Regions from separate parts of the Streptomyces sp. NPDC090798 genome, predicted to be linked through region 2. Evidence: riboswitches for the same ligand, from Rfam matches in the RefSeq annotation. Region 2 holds a riboswitch; each other region holds the start of a gene.

Region 1 (7,131 bases), on a different contig from region 2:
GCGTGGCCTGCCCGGCGGCGCAGGTGAGCGCGCCGACGGAGGCGAGCGCGTGCAGGGCCCAGTCGAGGAGGGGCGCGAGGGGGGCGTCCGCGATCTCGGCGGCCTCCGGGGCGGGCTCCGGCTGGGGGCCGTAGGGGATTTCGCAGCGCTCGGTGCGCAGTTCGGTGACGCGCTGTTCGAGGAGGTCGAGGAGCTGCTCCATGGGGACGGGCCCGGCGGAGAGCTGGAGGAAGGAGAGCACCTGGGGCATCGCGGAGACGACCTCGGCGACGGCGGACGCCTCGCGGTCGGCCGGCTCGGGGTGGGCGAGCGACCAGGCGTCGAAGAGGGCGACCCAGCCGCGCAGGACGGCGCTGTCGTCGCGGTTCCAGGCGCGCAGTCGCCAGCCGGGGCGGGCGATGTCGCCGTGCACCTCGACGAGGCCGGCGAGGCGTGCGGTGTCCCAGTCCGCGCGGACCTGAGCCGGGGTCAGGCCCAACTCCTCGGCGGCCCGTTCGGCGGTCGCGTCGGCGAGGGTGCCCTTGCCGTCGGGGGTCGCGCCGTCGCTCCCCGGGCCGAGCGAGGCGTCGGCCCAGCGGGCGACACGGGCCGCCGCGGCGAGGCGGGTGCGGGCCATGCGGGCCAGTTCCGCGGGCGGCGGGGTGCCCTCGGGGGGCCGGGGTGCGGGTCGGCGCGAGCTGCGCTGGGTCACCGCTCGGGGGGCGGAAGCCAGGGGGCGCGAGCGGACGAGTCGGAGCCTGGAGTCGCGCGGGTTACGGGACGTCACGGGTGCAGTCTTCCGGTTGACGGTCCGAAAACCCAAACGGAATGTCACAGCAGGCGACAGGGGTGGCCAATGGACGGGGTTCCGAGAGGGCTCGACACGTGTGCGCGAAGCCTCGCACGAGTTGACCGGGGCCCAACCGGAAGGCTTGGGAGACGGCTCCGCCGGAGGGGCGTGCGGAATGGTTGTGCGGTCTCCGTGGGGTCTCTGCCCGGAGGCCCCTGCCCCGAGGTCTCTGCCCTGAGGGCATTGAGGTCGGGGTGGCTACATCAGGGGGGTGAGGAAGCGGCGCAGGGCCTCTTCGTAGTTGGGGGCGGCGTTCCACATGGCGCCGTGGGAGGCGTTCGGGACCGTGTGCAGGGTGACCAGGTCCGGGCGGCGCTCGGCGAGGCGGCGCGAGGGGCCCCAGGGGGCGATGGTGTCGTCCGGGCCGTGCACGATCAGGGTCGGGACCTTGAGCTGGTCGGGGTCGGCGGCCTCCCGGATCCGGTCGCCGTGCAGACCGGTGCGGCCCTGCGCGGCACGGACCGCGAGGGGCAGCAGGACGCTGGGCGTGTGGCGGGCCGAGGCGAGGGCGCGCAGCGTGGCTCCCCAGTCGAGGACGGGGGAGTCCAGGATCAGCCCGGAGATCCGCTCGCGCAGGGCGGAGTGCGCGGCGGTGCGCAGGGCCATGGTGGCGCCGATGGACCAGCCGTACAGGACGACCTGGTCGGCGCCGTAGCGGACGGCGTAGCGCACGGCGGCGTCCAGGTCGCGCCACTCGGTCTCGCCGAGGTGGCTGAGGCCGTCCGGGGAGCGGGGTGCGCCGAGGTCGCCGCGGTAGGCGAGGTCGAGCACGGGGAGCCGGTTGCGGTGCAGGAACTCCATCACGTTCATGGGGTGCTCGCGGGTGGTGCCGAGCCCGTGCACCGTGATCACCCAGGTGTTGCGGGTGCCGGGCACGAACCAGGCGGGCAGGGGGCCGAGCTCGCCGGGGACGTCCACGTCGGCGTGGTCGAGGCCGAGGGCGCTGCTGGGGTTGCCGATGTGCAGGTTGGGGGTGAGCCATGCCTTGTCACCGGGCTCCAGGGTGCCGTGGGTGACGCGTTCGAGGCGGCGTACGACCGTGTCGGCGGTGTGGGGTACGGAGTCCAGGACGGGACCGACGACCGCGTGGGAGCCGTCGCCCGTGAGGCCGTACCTTCCCGGGCGCAGGGAGGCCAGGTCGCGGGTGAGCGTGATCCGGTCCGCGGCCGTGGAGTGCACGGTGAGCCGGGGTTCGGTGGGCAGTGGCCTGCCGGGCGGCGCCTTCAGTGCGGCGTCGCTGGCGAACCGGCCCGCCGCCACGGAGGCTGCGCCCGCGGCCAGGGCTACGGAGACGGCCGCGGCCGTCGCTTTGACAGTACGCACGGGTTCAGTCTCCCGGCGCGGCCCCCGGTCGGCCAGCGGGAGCGGGCGGTGGACTCCCGCCCAGGGCCTGTCCGGCGGATCAGGGCGCAGGAAGCGACGGCGCCTCATGAGCACCGGTGAGCGGGGCTTGGCGTGCGGGCTCGTTCTCCGTGCGGGGCGCTCGCCGGCACCACCGGGTCGGTGCACCGCGCCGGCACCGGCGGGTCGGTGCACCGCGCCGGATCAGCGGGGACCGGCCGCGCCGCCCTGCCCGTACCGCCCCAGCCGCTCCCCCGCCTCGTCCACCTGTTCCGGCGAGAGCAGCGTCGGGGACAGGCCGGGAACGGACGACGCCAGAAGCCAGACGCGGGACATCCATTCCAGTTGTGCGGTGCGGTCGAACGCCTGGGACAGCGAGGCTCCGTAGGCGATGGTGCCGTGGTTCTGGAGGAGGCAGGCCGTGCGGTCGGTGAGGGCCTGAAGCATGTTCTCGGCCAACTCCGCAGTGCCGTAGGTCGCATAGGGGGCAACTCGGACCGGTCCGCCGAGAGCGCCCGCCATGTAGTGGATCAGGGGGAGCTGGGGGACGAGGGTCGAGACGGCCGTCGCGTGCGCGGCATGGGTGTGGACGACGGCCCGCGCGTCGGTGGCGCGGTAAATCGCGAGGTGCATCGGCAGTTCGCTGGTCGCGGCGAGCGAACCGAGGACCTGCCGGCCCTCGAGGTCCACACCGACGGCGTCTTCGGGCCTCAGCCGGTCGTAGGGCACTCCCGTCGGTGTGACCAGGACCGTGTCGCCGACCCGGACGGAGACGTTGCCCGACGTACCGACGACCAGACCGTCGGCCACCGTCCGGCGGGCCGTCACGACGAGCTCGTCCCACGCGGCCGCCACCTCCGGCTCGCGCGCGCCCGGCGCCCTCTCCCCCGCATCCCGCACTTCCCGTGCCTCCCGTGCGTCCCGCCGCTGCTCAGCCATGCGGCGATCCTGCCAGGCAGGGACGTCAACCCGCTGTCGGCGAGGGCACTTTAGGGCGGAAGACAAGCATCCGTAAGTGCACATAGCAGTACATATCACCCTCCTGGAGTGATTGGCTGGCGATCGACGGGCTTTCAACGATCTTCCAATAACCTCTGGGGGATTTGTCACGTACGTCGCCATTCCGGGGGGAAACATGGCTCGTGACCACAAACCACTCCTTCGTCGTGCCCGCGTCCTCGCGGCCGCGGCCGCCGTAACGGCGCTCACCGCCGCGGGGACCGCCTTCGCCGGGGCCCCGGTCGCCGCGGCGGCCAAACCCAAGGGCCACGACGTCTCCTCGCACCAGAAGAACGTCGACTGGCAGAGCGCGAAAGCGAAGGGCGCCCGGTTCGTCTACGTGAAGGCGACCGAGTCCCACACGTACCGCAATCCGTACTTCGGCCGGCAGTACGACGGGGCGCGCGACGCGGGGATCCTCCGCGGCGCCTACCACTTCGCGGTGCCGGACAAGTCGTCCGGCGCCACCCAGGCCGCGTACTTCGTGCGCAACGGCGGTGCCTGGCGTGCGGACGGCTGGACGCTGCCGCCAGCGCTCGACATGGAGTACAACCCGTACGACAAGAAGCACAAGTGCTACGGCCTGAGCAAGGCCAGGATCGTGAGCTGGATCCAGGCGTTCAGCGACGAACTCGAACGGGAGACCGGCCGCCGTCCGGTCATCTACACGACCACCCACTGGTGGAACACCTGCACCGGCGGCAGCGACGCCTTCGCCGCGACCCACGCCCTGTGGCTCGCCCGCTACGACTCCGCGGACACGGGCGCGTTGCCGGCCGGCTGGTCGACGTGGACGTTCTGGCAGTACGACAACAGCGGCACGCTCCCGGGTGACCAGAATCTCTTCAACGGATCCATGACCCGGCTCAAGCGGTTCGCCACGGGCTAGAAGCCCTCGAAGAACCCCCGGCGAAACCCGGGATTCCGCCTCCGTTCGAACATCGCGTCAGCGATCGGGCCGCCCCTCCCGCACACTGGTCAACACAAGCGGAGGGGCGGTCCACCGTTTGAGACACCCCAACGCCTGCCCCAGTTCATCTTCCGTTCACTCAGGTTGCCTACGGTCCACCTGCCACTGACGCCAAACAGAAGCCTGGGTAAATGGAACACATCACGCTCCTCCTCGGAATCGTGATCGTCACCGCTCTCGTGTTCGATTTCACGAACGGTTTCCACGACACTGCCAACGCGATGGCGACCACCATCTCGACCGGCGCTCTGAAGCCCAAGACGGCGGTGGCCATGTCCGCCGTGCTGAACCTCGTCGGCGCGTTCCTCTCCGTGGAGGTCGCCAAGACGATCTCCGGCGGGATCATCAACGAAGAGGGCATACGCGTCCAAGTGATCTTCGCGGCGCTCGTCGGCGCCATCCTCTGGAATCTGCTGACCTGGCTTCTGGGTCTGCCCTCCAGCTCCTCCCACGCACTGTTCGGCGGCCTGATCGGCGCCGCGGTCATGTCGGCCGGCTGGTCGTCGGTGAACGGCTCGACCGTCGTCACCAAGGTGCTGATCCCCGCGGTCGCCGCGCCCATCGTGGCCGGACTCGCCGCGATGCTGGCCACCCGGCTGACGTACCGGATCGGCAACCGCGCCGACGAGAAGGCGACCGCCAAGGGCTACCGCGCCGGCCAGATCGCCTCCGCCGGCCTGGTCTCCCTGGCGCACGGCACGAACGACGCCCAGAAGACGATGGGCATCATCACCCTGGCGCTGGTCACCGGCGGCGTCATCGCCCCGGGCTCGAACCCCCCGCTGTGGGTCATCGTCTCGGCCGGTACGGCCATCGCGCTCGGCACCTACCTGGGCGGCTGGCGCATCATCCGCACCCTGGGCAAGGGCCTCACGGACCTCGCGCCGCCACAGGGCTTCGCCGCCCAGACCAGCGCCGCGACGGCCATCCTGGCGTCCTCGCACATCGGCTTCTCCCTCTCCACCACCCAGGTCTGCTCCGGCGCCGTGATGGGCTCGGGCCTCGGCCGCAAGGGCGGCGTGGTCCGCTGGTCGACCGCGACCCGGATGTTCGTCGCCTGGGGCCTGACGCTGCCGGCCGCCGGTCTGGCCGGCGCCTCCGCCGAGTTCCTGACCAAGCAGGGCACGTGGGGCATCGTCCTCACCGGCGCGTTGCTTGTCGCCGGCGCCGGCACCATCTGGAAGCTCTCCCGCCGCCAGCCGGTCACCGTCGACAACGTCAACGACGTCGACGCCGAGCCCGCGGGCGTCATCACCACCGCGATCGCCGCCGTCGCCCCGCCGCCCGCGGGCCCCGTCACCGGCGACGTGCCCGGCGACCTGAAGACCACCATCCCGTCCCCGGACGCGGAGCCCACCCGCCCGGCCACGGTGTAAGGACAGAAACAGCATGCACATCGACTGGGCAGCCCTCGGCTCCGTCTTCGGAGTCAGCCTCGTGACCACCGTCGGCCTCGTCGGCCTCTTCACCCTCGGCATCGTCGGCCTCTCCAAGCGCGAGTCCGCGTCCGCCCAAGGCGGCTCCGCGACCCTCGCGGTCACCGGCGCGTACGTCTGCTTCGCGGCGTGCGCCGCGGCGGTGGCGTACGGCATCTTCCTGATCGTCGGCAAGTAACCCAAAACGGGCACCACTTCAGGTGGGGTGCGGGACGGATCACCGTCCCGCACCCCACCTGTATGTGGGCCTTCGCACACTCTCCCCGCGCAGGTCAACGGCAAGTTGACGGGTCTTCCAACCCGTGGTGGACTGCCGGAGCCAAGTACGGCGACAGAAGAGGAAGCCGGTGTGAATCCGGCGCGGTCCCGCCACTGTGACCGGGGAAGGAACTCCCCGGGAGCCAGGAACTCTCACCGCCGGTCTCGTCGAACCAGGGCGTGGACACCCTGAGTGAGGACATAACGCCATGCGCGGCTGCCCAAGTGCCCTGCGAGCGACGGTTCCACCCGACCTGACGGTCGGCTGACCCCGTGCGTGCCGATCGCGTCTTCGCGTACGGCGCCGCCGCCGGCCTCCTCGGTGACCTGCTGCTCGGCGATCCTCGCCGGGGGCATCCGGTCGCCGCGTTCGGGCGGAGCGCGGCAGCCGTGGAGCGGGTGCTGTGGCGGGACCACCGCGGGTGGGGCGCGCTGCACACCGCCGTGTGTGTGGGAGGTGCCGCCGGACTCGCCGCCGTCGCCTCCCGTGCCGTACGCCCCTCACGTGCCGCGTCCGTCGCGCTGACGGCCGCCGCCACCTGGGCCGTCGTCGGGGGCACCACGCTCGGGCGGGAGGCCCGGGCGATCGGTGACGCCCTCGCGGACGGGGAGATCGAGACGGCCCGGGAGCGGCTGCCGCATCTGTGCGGGCGCGATCCCCAGGCCCTCGGCGCCGACGGCGTCGCGCGCGCCGTCGTCGAGTCCGTCGCCGAGAACACCTCCGACGCCGTGGTGGGCGCCCTGGTGTGGGGGGCCGTGGGCGGAGTCCCGGGGCTCGTGGGCTTTCGGGCCGTCAACACCCTTGACGCCATGGTCGGTCACAGGTCGCCCAGGTACCGGCGGTACGGGTGGGCCTCGGCTCGGCTCGACGACATCGCCGGGTGGCCGGGGGCTCGTCTCACCGCCGTGCTCGCCGCCCTCGCGGGTGACAGTCCGCGCGGGGCCGTACGGGCCTGGCGCGCCGACGCCGTCAAGCATCCGAGCCCCAACGCCGGGCCCGTGGAGGCCTCGTTCGCGGGGGCCCTCGGGGTGCGCCTGGGCGGCACCCTCTCCTACGCCGGGCGCGTCGAGCACCGGCCCGAACTCAACGGCGCCGGGCGCGCCGTGCACGTCGACGACATCGAACGGGCCGTACGGCTGTCACGGCGTGTCGGCTGGCTCGCCCTCGGCGTGAGTGCCGGCGGCCGGCTGCTCGTACAGAGGCTTCTCAGGAAGGGGCGTACGTCATGAGCGGCGGGCTGCTCGTCGCCGGAACCACCTCCGACGCGGGCAAGAGCGTCGTGACCGCCGGGATCTGC
Region 2 (7,131 bases):
GAGCCTCGGCGAATCCCGACAGAACGCGCTGCGCCGGATCGAGACCAGCGGGCGCTTCGAAGGAGCCGGGCAGGGACCTCGCGTCCGCGATGCGGTCGAGCCGGAACGTGCGGTCCTCGCCGCTCTCGGGCTCCGCACCGGTTACGTACCACCGGCCCGAGTGGACGACGAGCCCGTACGGGTGCACCGTGCGAACGCTGTGCCTGCCGTCTCCGGCGGTGTACCGGATCGAGACCGGCCGGCGATGGCGGATCGCGTCGGCGATCGAGAGCAGGACCGTGCTCTCCGGTGCGGCTGCCTGGTCGGGCGGAGCGGTGAAGGCGAGGGAGTCGAGCACGGCGTCGAGCCTTCGGGCGAGGCGCTTGGGCAGGACCCGCCGGATCTTGGCCGTGGCCGTCTCCTGGGCGGTGCCCGCGGTCGTCGGCAGCCCGGCTCGGCGACCGGCGATCAGGCCGAGCAGCACGGCCAGCGCTTCGTCGTCGCCGAGCATGAGCGGAGGCATGCGGTGGCCGGGGGCGAGCCGGTATCCGCCGTAGCGGCCGCGCACCGATTCGACCGGCACGTCGAGGTCGACCAGGTGGTCCACATACCGCCGCACGGTGCGTTCGTCGACGTCGAGCCGCTCGGCGAGTTCGGCGGCTGTCCTGATGCCGCCCGACTGCAGGAGTTCCAGCAGGGTGAGCACGCGAGCTGTGGGCCGGGACATGCTCAGAAGTATCTCCGCAATACCGGGCGGAATGTGTCCGCTATCCCTCCTAACCTCCGGGAGTACGAATCCCACCGAACTCACCGGGAGATCACCGTGAACTTCGTCTCGATCCGTGTCATCACGGGCGATGTCGCACGCCTCGCCGACTTCTACGAGCGCGCGACCGGCACGCGGGCGAGCCGGCCCCACCAGGACTTCGCCGAGCTCAGGACGGCGTCAGCCACTCTCGCGATCGCAAGCACGCGCACCGTGCCGCTGTTCGCGCCTGACGCCGCCCGTCCCTCCGACAACCGTTCCGTGATCATCGAGTTCCTCGTCGACGACGTGGACGGCGTGTACGAGAACCTGACCGGCTTCGTGGAGGACTTCGTCAACAAGCCCACCACCATGCCTTGGGGCAACCGTTCGCTGCTGTTCCGCGACCCCGACGGCAACCTCGTCAACTTCTTCACCCCGGTCAGCCCGGACGCCGTCAGGAAGTTCCCTTCCTGACGACGCGGAGGCGGAGCCGTCAGGCTGGCCTGTCAGGGGCTGAGCTACGCCACGAAGGTGGCTTCGCGCACCGTGGTCATGAGCGACGTGCGCGGCGGGAGGCGTAGACCGCCCCGGCGCCGAGGGCGACCACCAGGGCCGCGCCGCCCGCGATGGTGCCGACCGGAGCGCTCGCACCCGTCTCCGCCAGCGGCGGCGCGCTGTCGCTGGGCGACGGCTTGGGGGTGGCGGGCGGTGTCGACTTCAGCGGGGGCACGTCCGGCGTCGTGGGAGGCGTGGTGGTGGGCTTGGGGCTGGTCGGAGGCGGGGTCGTCTCCTCGGCGGGAGGCTGTCCACCCGCGGGAGCCGTGGGCGTGCCCGGGGTGGCCGGGGTGGTCGGGGTCGACTCCGACGGCGTCGGGGTGGGCGAGTCCGACGGGCCGGGAGTGCACGGCTGTTCGCCCCCGTTCCACGCCGCTATGAGGTGGTAGGGGGTGACGACGTTGTCGGGCTCGTAGGGCACGGGGCCGTGCCCCTCCCCCGTCTTGCCGTCGTAGGTGATGTCATCGCCGTACAGGTCGATCTGGCCGTAGCAGTCCGGTGTCTTCACGGTCAGCTTCTGCCAGGTCCGCTTCGCGTCGTCCGCACCGGCGACATCGTCGGCGGTGAGGTAGACCGTGGCCTTGTCGACCAGGCTCTGGTGTCCGGAGACGTACCAGTTCGGCCCCTCGGTGGTGTACTCGGCGAGGGACACGGGGTACTTGCAGCCCTCCCCGACGGTCTGGCCCGGGGCCAGCCGGACCTGGACGCTCCCGGGAACGGTGTCCCATTGATGGAACCCGCCCTGCGAGGTCCAGTCGGCGCCCACGACGTTTCCGTCGGCGCCGACGATGCGGTACTGGACCGTGGCGGACTCGCACGCCCCGGCGGTCGTGGCACTGGCCACCCCCGTGCCGAGCACGGGCACGGCGGCGGTGGCGAATGCGGTTGCGGCGAGCACAGCCAGAGTTCTGGGGTGTTGCGAACGCGACAAGATGAGCCTCTGTGAAATCGAAAGTGTGGGAGGTGGTTGCGCACGAGTGACGAACGCGGACGGCAGAACTGGATGACCCGATGCAAGAACCGGCGCACGGACCAACGGAAGTACCGACGGAGAAACCGGCGGAAGGCATGTCGCCCAAGCCACTCGTGTCGCTTCGCTCACTTCAGACGCGGCGAAGCGAGCTGGATTCTTCCAACTTTTGACAACTCCCGTCAATCCTTCACGGGTTGAACACTTCCTCCATGGAACGCACCCCAGCTGTACGGGACTTACGAGATCGGGTCCGCACGGCTGCGACGGTTCAGGAAGCCAGGTCCCGGTGCCGACGCAGCAGTTCCGCTATCGAGCGGCGCAGGCAGCCGGCGTCCGAGTCCGCGTCCGCGTCCGCATCCGGCTCCGTGGCTTTGTCGGCGAGGCATGACGGCGAGCACACCGTCGGCGTCCTCCCGGTCTGCTCGCGGCAGTCCGCCGGGGCCCCGACCAGAGTCTCCAGGTCCTGGAGGAGCTGTGCGGTCCGCTTCGCCTCGTGGGCGAGCACGCGCACCCGAGCGCTCTGACCACCGATCTGCCGTCGGCTGGCGATCAGTTGCTCGTACTCCGCCACCGTGAGGGCGACCGCCTCACGGCCGCCGAGGGTGATGCGGCGCGGCTGGGGTCGTCCGGCCACTCGGTTCCTCCGCTCCTCGCCCGGGTGACGCCCGGACAACGCGAGAGGGCCCCCGGATGGTTCCGTGGGCCCTCACTCGTGTGTCGGGTCATGTCAGCTGGGAACGGCGACCCGTCGGCTCGCGGCGGCCGTCACCGGCTTGGGATTCAGCAACCGCTCGGCCAACTCGCCGAAGACCAGGCCGAATCCGCCCCACAGGACGGTCTGGATGGCCAGCGCGGAGAGACGGAACCGCCACAGCAGGGTGGCGGGGAAGTCCTTCGGCACCTCGTTGATGACCGGCAGGAACGCATACGCGAGACCTATCACGACGGCGAAGGCGGCCACCGCGGCGACGGTGGCGTACCAGGTACCGATCCTGGGTGCCAGCCGCTTGCCCAGGATGGTGGCGGCGATCGCGAGGAGCACGCTGAGCACCATCATCAGGAAGTACAGGGTGGTCCGCTTGCCGATGGTGTCGGGGTTGCCGACCGACGGCGGGTTGGCCGGGTACTTCAGGAACGGCACGACGTACACGGCCAGCAGCGCGCAGCCGGACAGCAGCAGTGCGGTCGCCCGCGGGCTGAAGCGGCCGACGCGGCCGAGCGCGAAGGAGAAGGCGAGCGCCGCGATGCCGCCGAAGGCGATGCCGTAGACCAGGACGCCGGTGGCGAGACCGGCGGTGGACTGCAGGGAGCGGGAGACGATCTCCATCTCGTGCTCGTGGGAGTGGGCTTCCTCGTAGCTGATCGCGCTGTCGACGTTCGGCTCACCGAGGAAGTAGGCGGCAACCAGGGCGAGCAGGCCGGCACCGAGGCCGGCCAGCATGCCCCGCACGAGCAGATTTCTTACCGTTGCGGAGTTCATGGAGGTACCGGGGTTCCCCTCGCTCAGTGGCAGGGGAAGCCGAGAAGGTGGCGGGCGTCGTGTACCCACTCATGGACGTCCGAGCCGGAGACGACGGAGGTGGCGCCCTGTTCGGCACCGACGAAGTACAGCAGGACGAGCATCAGAATGCCGAAGAAGACCGCCCACGGAGCTATCGCCTTGAGCGGCAGCTTGGCGGGAACAGCGGGGGTGGTGGTTGTCGGCTGAGCGACGGTCTGCGCCATGGCAGGACCTCCTCGGGAGTTCGCGTCCCATCTCGGTGGTGCACTGGACGACGGCTACGGGTCTGACTCACGAGAGGTCCCAGAAGGCTGGAGCCTCTCGTTCACAGTGGCGCGACCGTGCCGGTTTCCCACCGGCTTCCGTCTTGCCGTCATCGATATCGCACCGACCGTACCGCGTGTCGGGTGCTGGGCCAAGACCGCCCCACCTGGCGTGATCTTCCTCTCGCACCAGGTGCCCGATCCCGAGTGAACAGCGGATCAGCGGTGGCGAACCCCAGCCGAGTTCGGGGCCGGCCTCGCTCTCCCCCAGCGTGCGAGCCCCGCGGCGGGGCGAGCACGTGAGCCAGAAGGAGACGACGAGGTAGGAGACCCCGACGGCCCACAGGGCCGTGCCGGGTGACAGGGCGTCCGCTCGGCGGCCTCGTCGTCCACGCCATCGAACGCCACCTGGCCGCGCGGCCGGACACCGACCTGGTGCCGGCCCGGATCAGCTACGACATCCTGGGCCGTCTCGCCCTCGACGACTGCGAGATCCGGGTGGACACCGTCCGCCCCGGCCGGGCCGTACGACCGCCTGGATGTACCCCGGTGTCGACCTGACGGTCCACCTCCACCGCCAACCCGAAGGCCACTGGACCGGCCTGGACACCACGGCGTCCTCAGCGTCCGCCCCATACCGGACCGCGCTTCGTTCCGCCGTCACGGTGCGTCGGGAGCGGCTTCGGGGCAGCGCCCCGCGGGGCCGGGACGACGCCCGTCGTCGATCGAGCTCCGGGCGATCCGGCACGCACATGCCCACCTCGACGGAGATCGCGCCCGGTACACGCTCCCCCATCTGCACCGCAAGATAAATGACCGTAACATGAGAAAAGATCCAAATATCCAATACATTCCCGCACGGGCTGCGTATACAGATCATGACGTCAGAATCGAAGGTCACGTCAAACGCATCCGGAAGCACTGCCCGCCATGCCCGGGCAGGCGGCCGACCCGGCCTCGGCGAAGCTGAATTGCTCGCCTCTGATCTTCGAAGACCTGATCTCCGATCCACCTCGCCGTCGCACGACGGGCACCCCGCAGACCTCGACATGGAACACGCTCTCGCGGAGGTGCTGGCCGAGGTCGTGTGCATCGAGCGGGTGCCCGTCGACAGTCACTTCTTCGACGACCTGGGTGCCGATTCCCTTGTGATGGCGCATTTCTGCGCCCGGCTGCGGAAGAGGGCGGATCTGCCTTCGGTGTCGATGAAGGAGGTCTATCAACATCCCACCATAAGAGGCCTGGCGGCTGCGGTCCCGGCCCCCGCGGCCCCTCAGTCGGCGCCCGCACCGACCCCCGCCCGGGCCTCGCAGGCCATGGGCCCGCCCACCGACGCGACCGCGAGCACGGCGGAATACGTCCTGTGCGGATTCCTCCAGGCCATCGCCTTCCTCGGCTACACCTGTCTCGTGGCCGTGGCCACGGCATGGGGGTACGAGTGGATCTCCGCCGGGTCGGGCGTGTTCGATGTCTATGTGAGGTCGGTGCTGTTCGGCGGCGCTGGTTTCCTCGGGCTGTGCGCCCTTCCCGTCCTCGTGAAGTGGACGCTCATCGGGCGGTGGAAGCCGGGGCAGATCCGCATCTGGTCACTGACATACGTACGCTTCTGGATCGTCAGGACGCTGATCCGTTCGGATCCGCTGGTGCTGTTCGTCGGCTCGCCACTGTACGTGCTCTATCTCCGAGCGCTCGGTGCCGACATCGGGCGGGGAGCCGTGATCCTCTCCCGCAACGTGCCTGTGTGCACCGACTTGCTCACCATAGGTGAGGGCACCGTCATCCGGAAGGACTCCTTCTTCTCCTGCTATCGCGCCCAGGGGGGCGTGCTCCAGGTGGGCCCGGTCAGTATCGGGAAGTCGGTGCTCGTCAGCGAGGCCACGGTGATCGACATCCGGACAGCGCTGGGCGACGGAGCCCAGCTCGCCCATGCCTCGTCGCTGCACAGCGGGCAGGCCGTGTCCGACGGCGAGCACTGGCACGGATCACCGGCACAGCGCACCGAGGCGAACTTCCAGGTCGTCGGCGAGATGCCGCACGCCACGCTCCGCAGAGCCGTGCACAGTGTCCTGCAGTTGGTGGGCGCGTTGTTCTTGTACGTGCCGCTCGTCGTCGGTGGCACAGTCATGTTGCTGGTCGCGGTTCCGCAGCTCAACATGCTCATCGAGCCGGGGCCCTCGGCCCTCACCAGCGGCGCGTTCTATCGCGATGCCGCGGTGGCCGCCGCCGTGCTGGTCCTCGGCGGTGTGGCGCTCGGCCTCCTGCTCATCAGCGTTCTGCCCCGTGTGCTCCGTCGCGCGGTCGTACCGGGCCGCGACTACCCCTTGTACGGATGGCGTCACTCGGTGCACCGAGCTGTCGCGCGGCTTACCAACAGGCGGTTCCTCACCCGCTTGTTCGGTGACAGTTCCGGCATCGTCCACTATTTGCGCGGCATCGGCTACGACTTCTCCCCCATCGAGCAGACGGGGTCGAATTTCGGTTGCGATGTGCGGCACGAGAGCCCGTTCCTGAGCTCGGTCGGCAGCGGAACGATGGTGGCCGACGGCCTGTCGATCGTGAACGCCGACTTCTCCAGTACCGCGTTCCGGGTCTCCCGGGCAGCGATCGGGGCCCACAGCTTCCTGGGAAACCGCATCGCCTATCCGGCGCGGACACGCGCCGGCGACAACTGCCTTCTGGCGACGAAGGTCATGGTCCCCATCGACGGCGAGCTCCGCGAAGGCGTGGGCCTGCTGGGCTCACCCAGCTTCGAGATCCCCCGGTCGGTCCTGCGCGACAGTCGGTTCGACCGGCTGGCGAGCGGCGAAGAGCTCCGCCGTGGGCTCGCGGCGAAGAACAAGCACAACGCGGCCACCATGGGCTGGTACCTGCTGGCGCGGTGGATCTACGTTCTGGGTGCCGCGCTGCTCGCCGCCGGGGCCGTCGACACCTACCCGCGGCTGGGCGCGGCCGCTCTCGCGCTGGCCGATGTGCTTGTTCTGGTCTTCACCGCGGTGTACTTCGTGCTGGTCGAGCGTGTCCTCACCGCGGTGCGCCGGCCGGGCGCCCTGTACTGCTCGATCTACGATCCCCGGTTCTGGTGGCGCGAGCGCTACTGGAAGGTGCCGTCGGA
Region 3 (7,131 bases), on a different contig from region 2:
CGCCCGGACCGAGATACGGACGAGGGCTTCCGCTTGGCTGACACCGTCGCCTAGATTGCCTGCGCATTGCACAGGTGAACAGCGAGGGGACGGAGCCGCCGTATGTCAGACGTGTCAGACGCTTCAGACGCGCCGAAGGTCGAACCGCCGGTGGTGACACCGATCCGGGTGGTCATCGCCCTGTGCCTGATCGCCCCGTTCGTGGCGATGCTGTGGGTCGGCTCCTACGCCAAGATGGACCCGGCCTTCATCGGCATCCCGTTCTTCTACTGGTACCAGATGCTGTGGGTGCTCGTCTCCACGGCCCTCACCGTGACCGCGTACCAGCTGTGGCAGCGTGACCAGCGCGCCCGCGCCTCCCAGGGCGGGGGTGCGGCGAAGTGAAGGACGGCGTGAACGGCGTCGCGCTCGGCGTCTTCATCTTCTTCTTCCTGGCCGTCACGGTCATGGGCTTCCTGGCCGCGCGCTGGCGCAGGCCGGACAACGAGCACAGCCTCGACGAATGGGGCCTGGGCGGACGGTCGTTCGGCACCTGGGTCACCTGGTTCCTGCTCGGCGGCGACCTCTACACGGCCTACACCTTCGTCGCCGTACCGGCGGCGATCTACGCGGCGGGCGCGGCCGGCTTCTTCGCCGTTCCGTACACGATCCTCGTCTACCCGCTGATCTTCACGTTCCTCCCCCGCCTGTGGTCGGTCTCCCACAAACACGGGTACGTGACGACCTCGGACTTCGTGCGCGGGCGCTTCGGCTCGAAGGGCCTGTCCCTCGCCGTGGCCGTGACCGGCATCCTCGCCACCATGCCGTACATCGCGCTCCAGCTCGTCGGCATCCAGGCCGTCCTGGATGTGATGGGCGTGGGCGGCGGCGAGAACACGAACTGGTTCGTGAAGGACCTTCCGCTCCTCATCGCGTTCGGCGTGCTGGCCGCGTACACCTACTCCTCGGGGCTGCGGGCACCCGCCCTGATCGCGTTCGTGAAGGACACCCTGATCTACATCGTGATCGCGGTGGCCATCATCTACATCCCGATCAAGCTGGGCGGGTTCGACGAGATCTTCAAGGCGGCGAGCGACAAGTACACGGCGGCGGGGGCGGGCGGTCTCGTGCCCGCAGAAGCGGGCCAGTGGACCTACGCCACGCTCGCGCTCGGGTCGGCGCTCGCGCTGTTCATGTATCCGCACTCGATCACCGCGACGCTCTCCAGCCGCAGCCGTGAGGTGATCCGCCGCAACACCACGATCCTTCCCCTCTACTCCCTGATGCTGGGGCTGCTCGCCCTGCTCGGGTTCATGGCGATCGCGGCCGGGGTCAAGGTCACCAACGGCCAGCTCGCCATCCCCCAGCTCTTCGAGAACATGTTCCCGGACTGGTTCGCGGGGGTGGCCTTCGCGGCGATCGGCATCGGAGCGCTCGTACCGGCGGCCATCATGTCCATCGCGGCCGCGAACCTCTTCACCCGCAACATCTACAAGGACTTCATCAAGCCGGACGCGACCCCGCAGCAGGAGACGAGGGTCTCCAAGCTGGTGTCGCTGCTGGTGAAGGTGGGCGCGCTGGTCTTCGTCCTGACGATGGACAAGACGGTCGCGATCAACTTCCAGCTCCTGGGCGGCATCTGGATCCTCCAGACCTTCCCGGCGCTGGTCGGTGGCCTGTTCACCCGCTGGTTCCACCGCTGGGCGCTGCTCGGTGGCTGGGCGGTGGGCATGCTGTACGGCACGCTCGCCGCGTACGGGGTCGCCTCTCCCACCCAGAAGCACTTCGGCGGCAGCTCGAAGGAGATCCCGGGTATCGGGGAGATCGGCTACATCGGTCTGACGGCCTTCGTCCTGAACGTCGTGGTCAGCGTCGTCCTCACCTTCGCCCTGCGCGCCTTCAACGCGCCGGACGGCGTCGACGAGACGTCTCCGGAGGACTACACGGCGGACGCGGGCGACCCGGGCGTCAAGACGGAACTCCCGCCGGCCACGGCCGGGTCCACCCACTAAGGCCGGGGGTTGCGCGACCAGCCCCCCCCCGCAGCCGAAGAACCGCACCAAGCAACCCCCACGGGCCGTCGGACACAAATCCGGCGGCCCGTTCCCGCGCCGTGTTGCACACTCACCGGCATGGACCTCCGCATCAGAGACGCCCAGCCCCACGAATACGACCGCATCGGCGAGATCACCGCAGGGGCCTATCTCGGCGACGACCTGCTCGACTTCGGGGAGAGCGACGAGTACCTCGGCGAACTGCGGGACGTGGCGAAACGGGCCGCCGCCGCGGAAGTCCTCGTCGCCGTGGACCACGGCCACATCCTCGGCGCCGTGACCTTCGTACCGCGCGGCGGACCCATGGCCGACATAGCCCGCCCCGGCGAGGCCGAGATCCGTATGCTCGCCGTCGCACGCGAGTCCCGCGGCCGTGGCGCCGGCGAGGCCCTCGTCCGCGCCTGCGTCGACCACGCACGCGCCACCACCGGCTGCGTACGCATCGTCCTCTCCACCCAGCGCACCATGCACGCCGCCCACCGCATCTACGAACGCCTCGGCTTCACCCGCACCCCCGACCGCGACTGGAACCCGCTCCCGGAACTCGACGACATCACTCTCCTCACCTATGAGTTGACACTCTGACACCGGCACGACACAACATCTGGTGGTGTCACCGCAGCCCGGCACAAGATGTATGCTCATGCTCGCTGTCGCCGCAGGGGAATCCGGTGCAAATCCGGAACTGTCCCGCAACGGTGTACTTGTACGTGTTCGCACATCCGCGCCCATGTACTCGCGTCAGTCCGAGGACCTGCCGACAGCGCGCCCGGCCATCCGGCCCGGGTGCATGACGTCCGGGCCTCGCGGAATGGGCCGGTGGACGCGACGCCGTGTGCGCTCGTGAGCTGCCCTGCCCTCCGCCAGGCCCCGTGCCTAGCGAGGGAGAGCCCCAAGTGACCATCGCGCCAGCCGACCCGGCTTCAGCTACCGCTTTCGCACAGCAGAAGCAGGAGCAGCAGCGGAAGCAGGCCCCGGTGGAGACGGACGGTCCCGGTACCACGCTGCTGCGTACCCTGACCGACCTCACCGCCGACCTCCCCGACGCCGACCCCGGCCGGGTCGCCGCCGCCACGCTGCGCGGCCGGTCCGCGCGCGCGGACGACACGGAGCTGCGCGAGCTGGCCACCGAGGCGGCCGCGGGCCTGATCTCCGAGGACCCCGCCTACTCCCGGCTGGCGGCCAGGCTGCTGACGATCAGCGTCGCGGCGGAGGCGGCCTCGCAGGGCGTCACGTCCTTCTCCGAGTCGATCGCCACGGGGCACCGCGAGGGCCTGATCGCCGACCGCACGGCGGAGTTCGTCCAGCTGCACACGGCCCGGCTGGACGCGCTGATCGACACCGAAGGCGACGACCGCTTCGGCTACTTCGGCCTGCGCACCCTGCACAGCCGCTATCTGCTCCGGCACCCGATCACCCGCAAGGTCATCGAGACACCCCAGCACTTCATGCTGCGCGTGGCCTCGGGCCTGGCCGAGGACGACACGAGCCGGGCCCTGGACGAGGTCGCGGCGCTCTACGGGCTCATGAGCCGCCTCGACTACCTCCCCTCCTCCCCCACGCTGTTCAACTCCGGTACGCAGCACCCGCAGATGTCGTCCTGCTACCTCCTCGACTCCCCGCTGGACGAGCTGGACTCCATCTACGACCGCTACCACCAGGTGGCCCGCCTCTCGAAGCACGCGGGCGGCATCGGACTTTCGTACTCCCGGATCCGTTCGCGCGGTTCGCTGATCCGCGGCACGAACGGGCACTCCAACGGAATCGTCCCGTTCCTGAAGACCCTCGACGCCTCGGTCGCCGCGGTGAACCAGGGCGGCCGGCGCAAGGGCGCGGCCGCGGTCTACCTGGAGACCTGGCACTCCGACATCGAGGAGTTCCTGGAGCTGCGCGACAACACCGGTGAGGACGCCCGCCGTACGCACAACCTGAACCTCGCACACTGGATCCCGGACGAGTTCATGCGCCGGGTCGACGCCGACGGGCCGTGGTCCCTCTTCTCGCCCTCCGACGTGCCCGAGCTGGTCGACCTGTGGGGCGACGAGTTCGACGCGGCGTACCGCAGGGCGGAGGCGGCCGGCCTCGCCAAGAAGACCATTCCGGCCCGTGACCTCTACGGCCGCATGATGCGTACCCTCGCGCAGACCGGCAACGGCTGGATGACCTTCAAGGACGCCGCCAACCGCACCGCCAACCAGACGGCGGAGCCGGGTCACACCGTCCACTCCTCGAACCTCTGCACCGAGATCCTGGAGGTCACGGACGACGGGGAGACGGCGGTCTGCAACCTCGGCTCGGTCAACCTCGGTGCCTTCGTGGCCGACGGCGACATCGACTGGGAGCGGCTGGACGAGACGGTCCGTACCGCTGTCACCTTCCTCGACCGTGTCGTCGACATCAACTTCTACCCGACCGAGCAGGCCGGCCGGTCGAACGCGAAGTGGCGGCCCGTCGGCCTCGGCGCGATGGGCCTGCAGGACGTCTTCTTCAAGCTGCGCGTCCCCTTCGACTCCCCGCAGGCCAAGGCCCTCTCCACCCGGATCGCCGAGCGGATCATGCTCGCCGCGTACGAGGCCTCGGCCGACCTCGCGGAGCGCAGCGGCCCGCTCCCGGCCTGGGAGAAGACCCGTACGGCCCGTGGCGTCCTGCACCCCGACCACTACGGTGTGGAGCTGACCTGGCCGGAGCGCTGGGCGGCCCTGCGGGAACGTATCGCCGCGGTCGGCATGCGCAACTCCCTCCTCCTCGCCATCGCGCCCACCGCCACCATCGCGTCCATCGCGGGCGTGTACGAGTGCATCGAGCCGCAGGTGTCCAACCTGTTCAAGCGCGAGACGCTCTCCGGTGAGTTCCTCCAGGTCAACTCCTACCTGGTGAACGAGCTGAAGAAGCTCGGCGTGTGGGACGCGCAGACCCGCGAGGCGCTGCGGGAGTCCAACGGTTCGGTGCAGGGCTTCACCTGGGTCCCGCAGGACGTCCGCGATCTCTACCGCACGGCCTGGGAGATCCCGCAGCGCGGTCTGATCGACATGGCCGCCGCCCGCACCCCGTTCCTGGACCAGGCCCAGTCCCTGAACCTCTTCCTGGAGACGCCGACCATCGGCAAGCTCTCCTCGATGTACGCGTACGCCTGGAAGTCGGGCCTGAAGACGACGTACTACCTGCGCTCCCGCCCGGCGACCCGTATCGCCCGCGCCGCCCAGGCCCAGGCCCAGCCCGAGAAGACCATCCCCGTGCAGGCGATCCCCGACGAGGACGCCGTCGCCTGCTCCCTTGAGAACCCCGAGTCCTGCGAGGCCTGCCAGTAATGAGCTCCACCCAGAAGAACCTGCTCGACCCGGGCTTCGAACTCACGCTGCGCCCCATGCGTTACCCGGACTTCTACGAGCGCTACCGGGACGCCATCAAGAACACCTGGACCGTGGAGGAGGTCGACCTCCACTCGGACGTGGCCGACCTCGCGAAGCTCTCGCAGGGCGAACAGCACATGATCGGCCGGCTGGTCGCGTTCTTCGCGACGGGCGACTCGATCGTGTCGAACAACCTCGTGCTGACCCTCTACAAGCACATCAACTCCCCCGAGGCGCGCCTGTATCTCTCCAGGCAGCTGTTCGAGGAAGCGGTCCACGTCCAGTTCTATCTGACCCTGCTGGACACCTACCTCCCCGACCCGGAGGACCGCGCCGCCGCCTTCGACGCCGTCGAGAACATCCCCTCGATCCGCGAGAAGGCCGAGTTCTGCTTCAAGTGGATGGACTCGGTGGAGAAGCTGGACCGCCTGGAGACCAAGGCGGACCGGCGTCGCTTCCTGCTCAACCTCATCTGCTTCGCCGCGTGCATCGAGGGTCTCTTCTTCTACGGTGCCTTCGCGTACGTCTACTGGTTCCGCAGCCGGGGTCTGCTGCACGGTCTCGCCACCGGCACCAACTGGGTGTTCCGCGACGAGACGATGCACATGTCCTTCGCCTTCGAGGTGGTGGACACCGTGCGCAAGGAGGAGCCGGAACTCTTCGACGACCAGCTCCAGCAGCAGGTCACCGACATGCTGAAGGAGGCCGTCGAGGCCGAGCTGCAGTTCGCGCGCGACCTGTGCGGTGAGGGTCTGCCGGGCATGAACACCGACTCGATGCGCCAGTACCTGGAGTGCGTGGCCGACCAGCGTCTCCAGCGCCTTGGCTTCGCCCCGGTGTACGGCTCCGAGAACCCCTTCTCCTTCATGGAGCTCCAGGGCGTCCAGGAGCTGACCAACTTCTTCGAGCGCCGCCCCTCGGCGTACCAGGTGGCGGTGGAGGGCTCGGTCGGCTTCGACGAGGACTTCTGACCGTACGAGACCCTCCGACGGTACGAGGTCTTCTGACGGTACGAGGTCTTCTGACGGAACGACACCGGCGATGCCGGGGCCGCGCGTTGCGGCCCCGGCATCACCGCGTCTCGTCCATGGGCCGTCCATGCACCGTCCATGGACCCCCTATGGGGCGGCAAAGTTCTTCGGGCGTGGCTATCCGGGCGTCATCGGCCGGGCTAGGTTCTGGCCGTCCTGACATGTCACGTACAGCGGCACATCGGGACGAGTGAATTGGCATGCCCATGGCACATCCGCACTTCTCTCACGCTACGCGCGTCACGGGCCTGCCACGCAACGCCGAGAACCCCCACTTCCGGCTGTGGAGCCGTGCGCGGCCCTACCCCGGCCCGCACGGCCCGGCCTCAAACCGATGGAGGCAGCACCCATGCGTGAGACACCCCCCAGCAGGCCCACCCGGCGACTGCGAAGACTTCTGACCGCCGCCGCGCCCGCCCTCGCTCTCACGGTCGCCGGACTCATGGCGGCTCCGGCCGCGAACGCGCAGCCGGCGCCGACCACCGCCAAGCCCTCCCGGGCCGCCCAGAACGCCAAGGCCCTGACCGCCCCGGCCGCGCAGGCCGTGCACTCCACGGGCAAGGCGGGCCAGAAGGTGCCGACCACGCACCTGTGCGGCGCCCCGACGGCCGGTCACGCGGCCTGTTTCGCACAGCGCCGCACCGACATCAAGCAGCAGCTGGCCGCCGCGATCTCGCCGAACGCCGCCGCCGCGGTGTCCGGTCTGAGCCCGGCGAA

What was found. A riboswitch is a leader RNA that binds a small molecule or an ion and turns the genes downstream of it on or off. The one in region 2 is predicted to bind cobalamin.
Region 1: another riboswitch for cobalamin. It lies ahead of ACIQTP_RS23455 (cobalamin biosynthesis protein); the one in region 2 lies ahead of ACIQTP_RS05025 (CbtB-domain containing protein).
Region 3: another riboswitch for cobalamin. It lies ahead of ACIQTP_RS16205 (ribonucleoside-diphosphate reductase subunit alpha); the one in region 2 lies ahead of ACIQTP_RS05025 (CbtB-domain containing protein).

What each region holds. Positions count from the first base shown of each region.
Region 1 covers NZ_JBIVXA010000010.1:299,364-306,494, reverse strand. The annotation lists gene ACIQTP_RS23485 (hypothetical protein) at 1-766, opposite strand, end outside; gene ACIQTP_RS23480 (alpha/beta hydrolase family protein) at 1,028-2,152, opposite strand; gene ACIQTP_RS23475 (class II aldolase/adducin family protein) at 2,375-3,109, opposite strand; gene ACIQTP_RS23470 (lysozyme) at 3,306-4,058, shown strand; gene ACIQTP_RS23465 (anion permease) at 4,271-5,515, shown strand; gene ACIQTP_RS23460 (hypothetical protein) at 5,529-5,753, shown strand; cobalamin riboswitch at 5,864-6,007, shown strand; gene ACIQTP_RS23455 (cobalamin biosynthesis protein) at 6,107-7,063, shown strand; gene ACIQTP_RS23450 (cobyric acid synthase) at 7,060-7,131, shown strand, end outside.
Region 2 covers NZ_JBIVXA010000002.1:163,339-170,469, forward strand. The annotation lists gene ACIQTP_RS05000 (helix-turn-helix transcriptional regulator) at 1-706, opposite strand, end outside; gene ACIQTP_RS05005 (VOC family protein) at 803-1,201, shown strand; gene ACIQTP_RS05010 (hypothetical protein) at 1,278-2,180, opposite strand; gene ACIQTP_RS05015 (hypothetical protein) at 2,524-2,889, opposite strand; gene ACIQTP_RS05020 (CbtA family protein) at 2,983-3,735, opposite strand; gene ACIQTP_RS05025 (CbtB-domain containing protein) at 3,759-3,980, opposite strand; cobalamin riboswitch at 4,015-4,163, opposite strand; partial or broken gene ACIQTP_RS05030 (acyl-CoA thioesterase domain-containing protein) at 4,389-4,547, shown strand; gene ACIQTP_RS05035 (Pls/PosA family non-ribosomal peptide synthetase) at 5,069-7,131, shown strand, end outside.
Region 3 covers NZ_JBIVXA010000006.1:334,291-341,421, reverse strand. The annotation lists gene ACIQTP_RS16220 (DUF3311 domain-containing protein) at 103-384, shown strand; gene mctP (monocarboxylate uptake permease MctP) at 381-1,991, shown strand; gene ACIQTP_RS16210 (GNAT family N-acetyltransferase) at 2,112-2,618, shown strand; cobalamin riboswitch at 2,641-2,810, shown strand; gene ACIQTP_RS16205 (ribonucleoside-diphosphate reductase subunit alpha) at 2,930-5,341, shown strand; gene ACIQTP_RS16200 (ribonucleotide-diphosphate reductase subunit beta) at 5,341-6,354, shown strand; gene ACIQTP_RS16195 (putative Ig domain-containing protein) at 6,764-7,131, shown strand, end outside.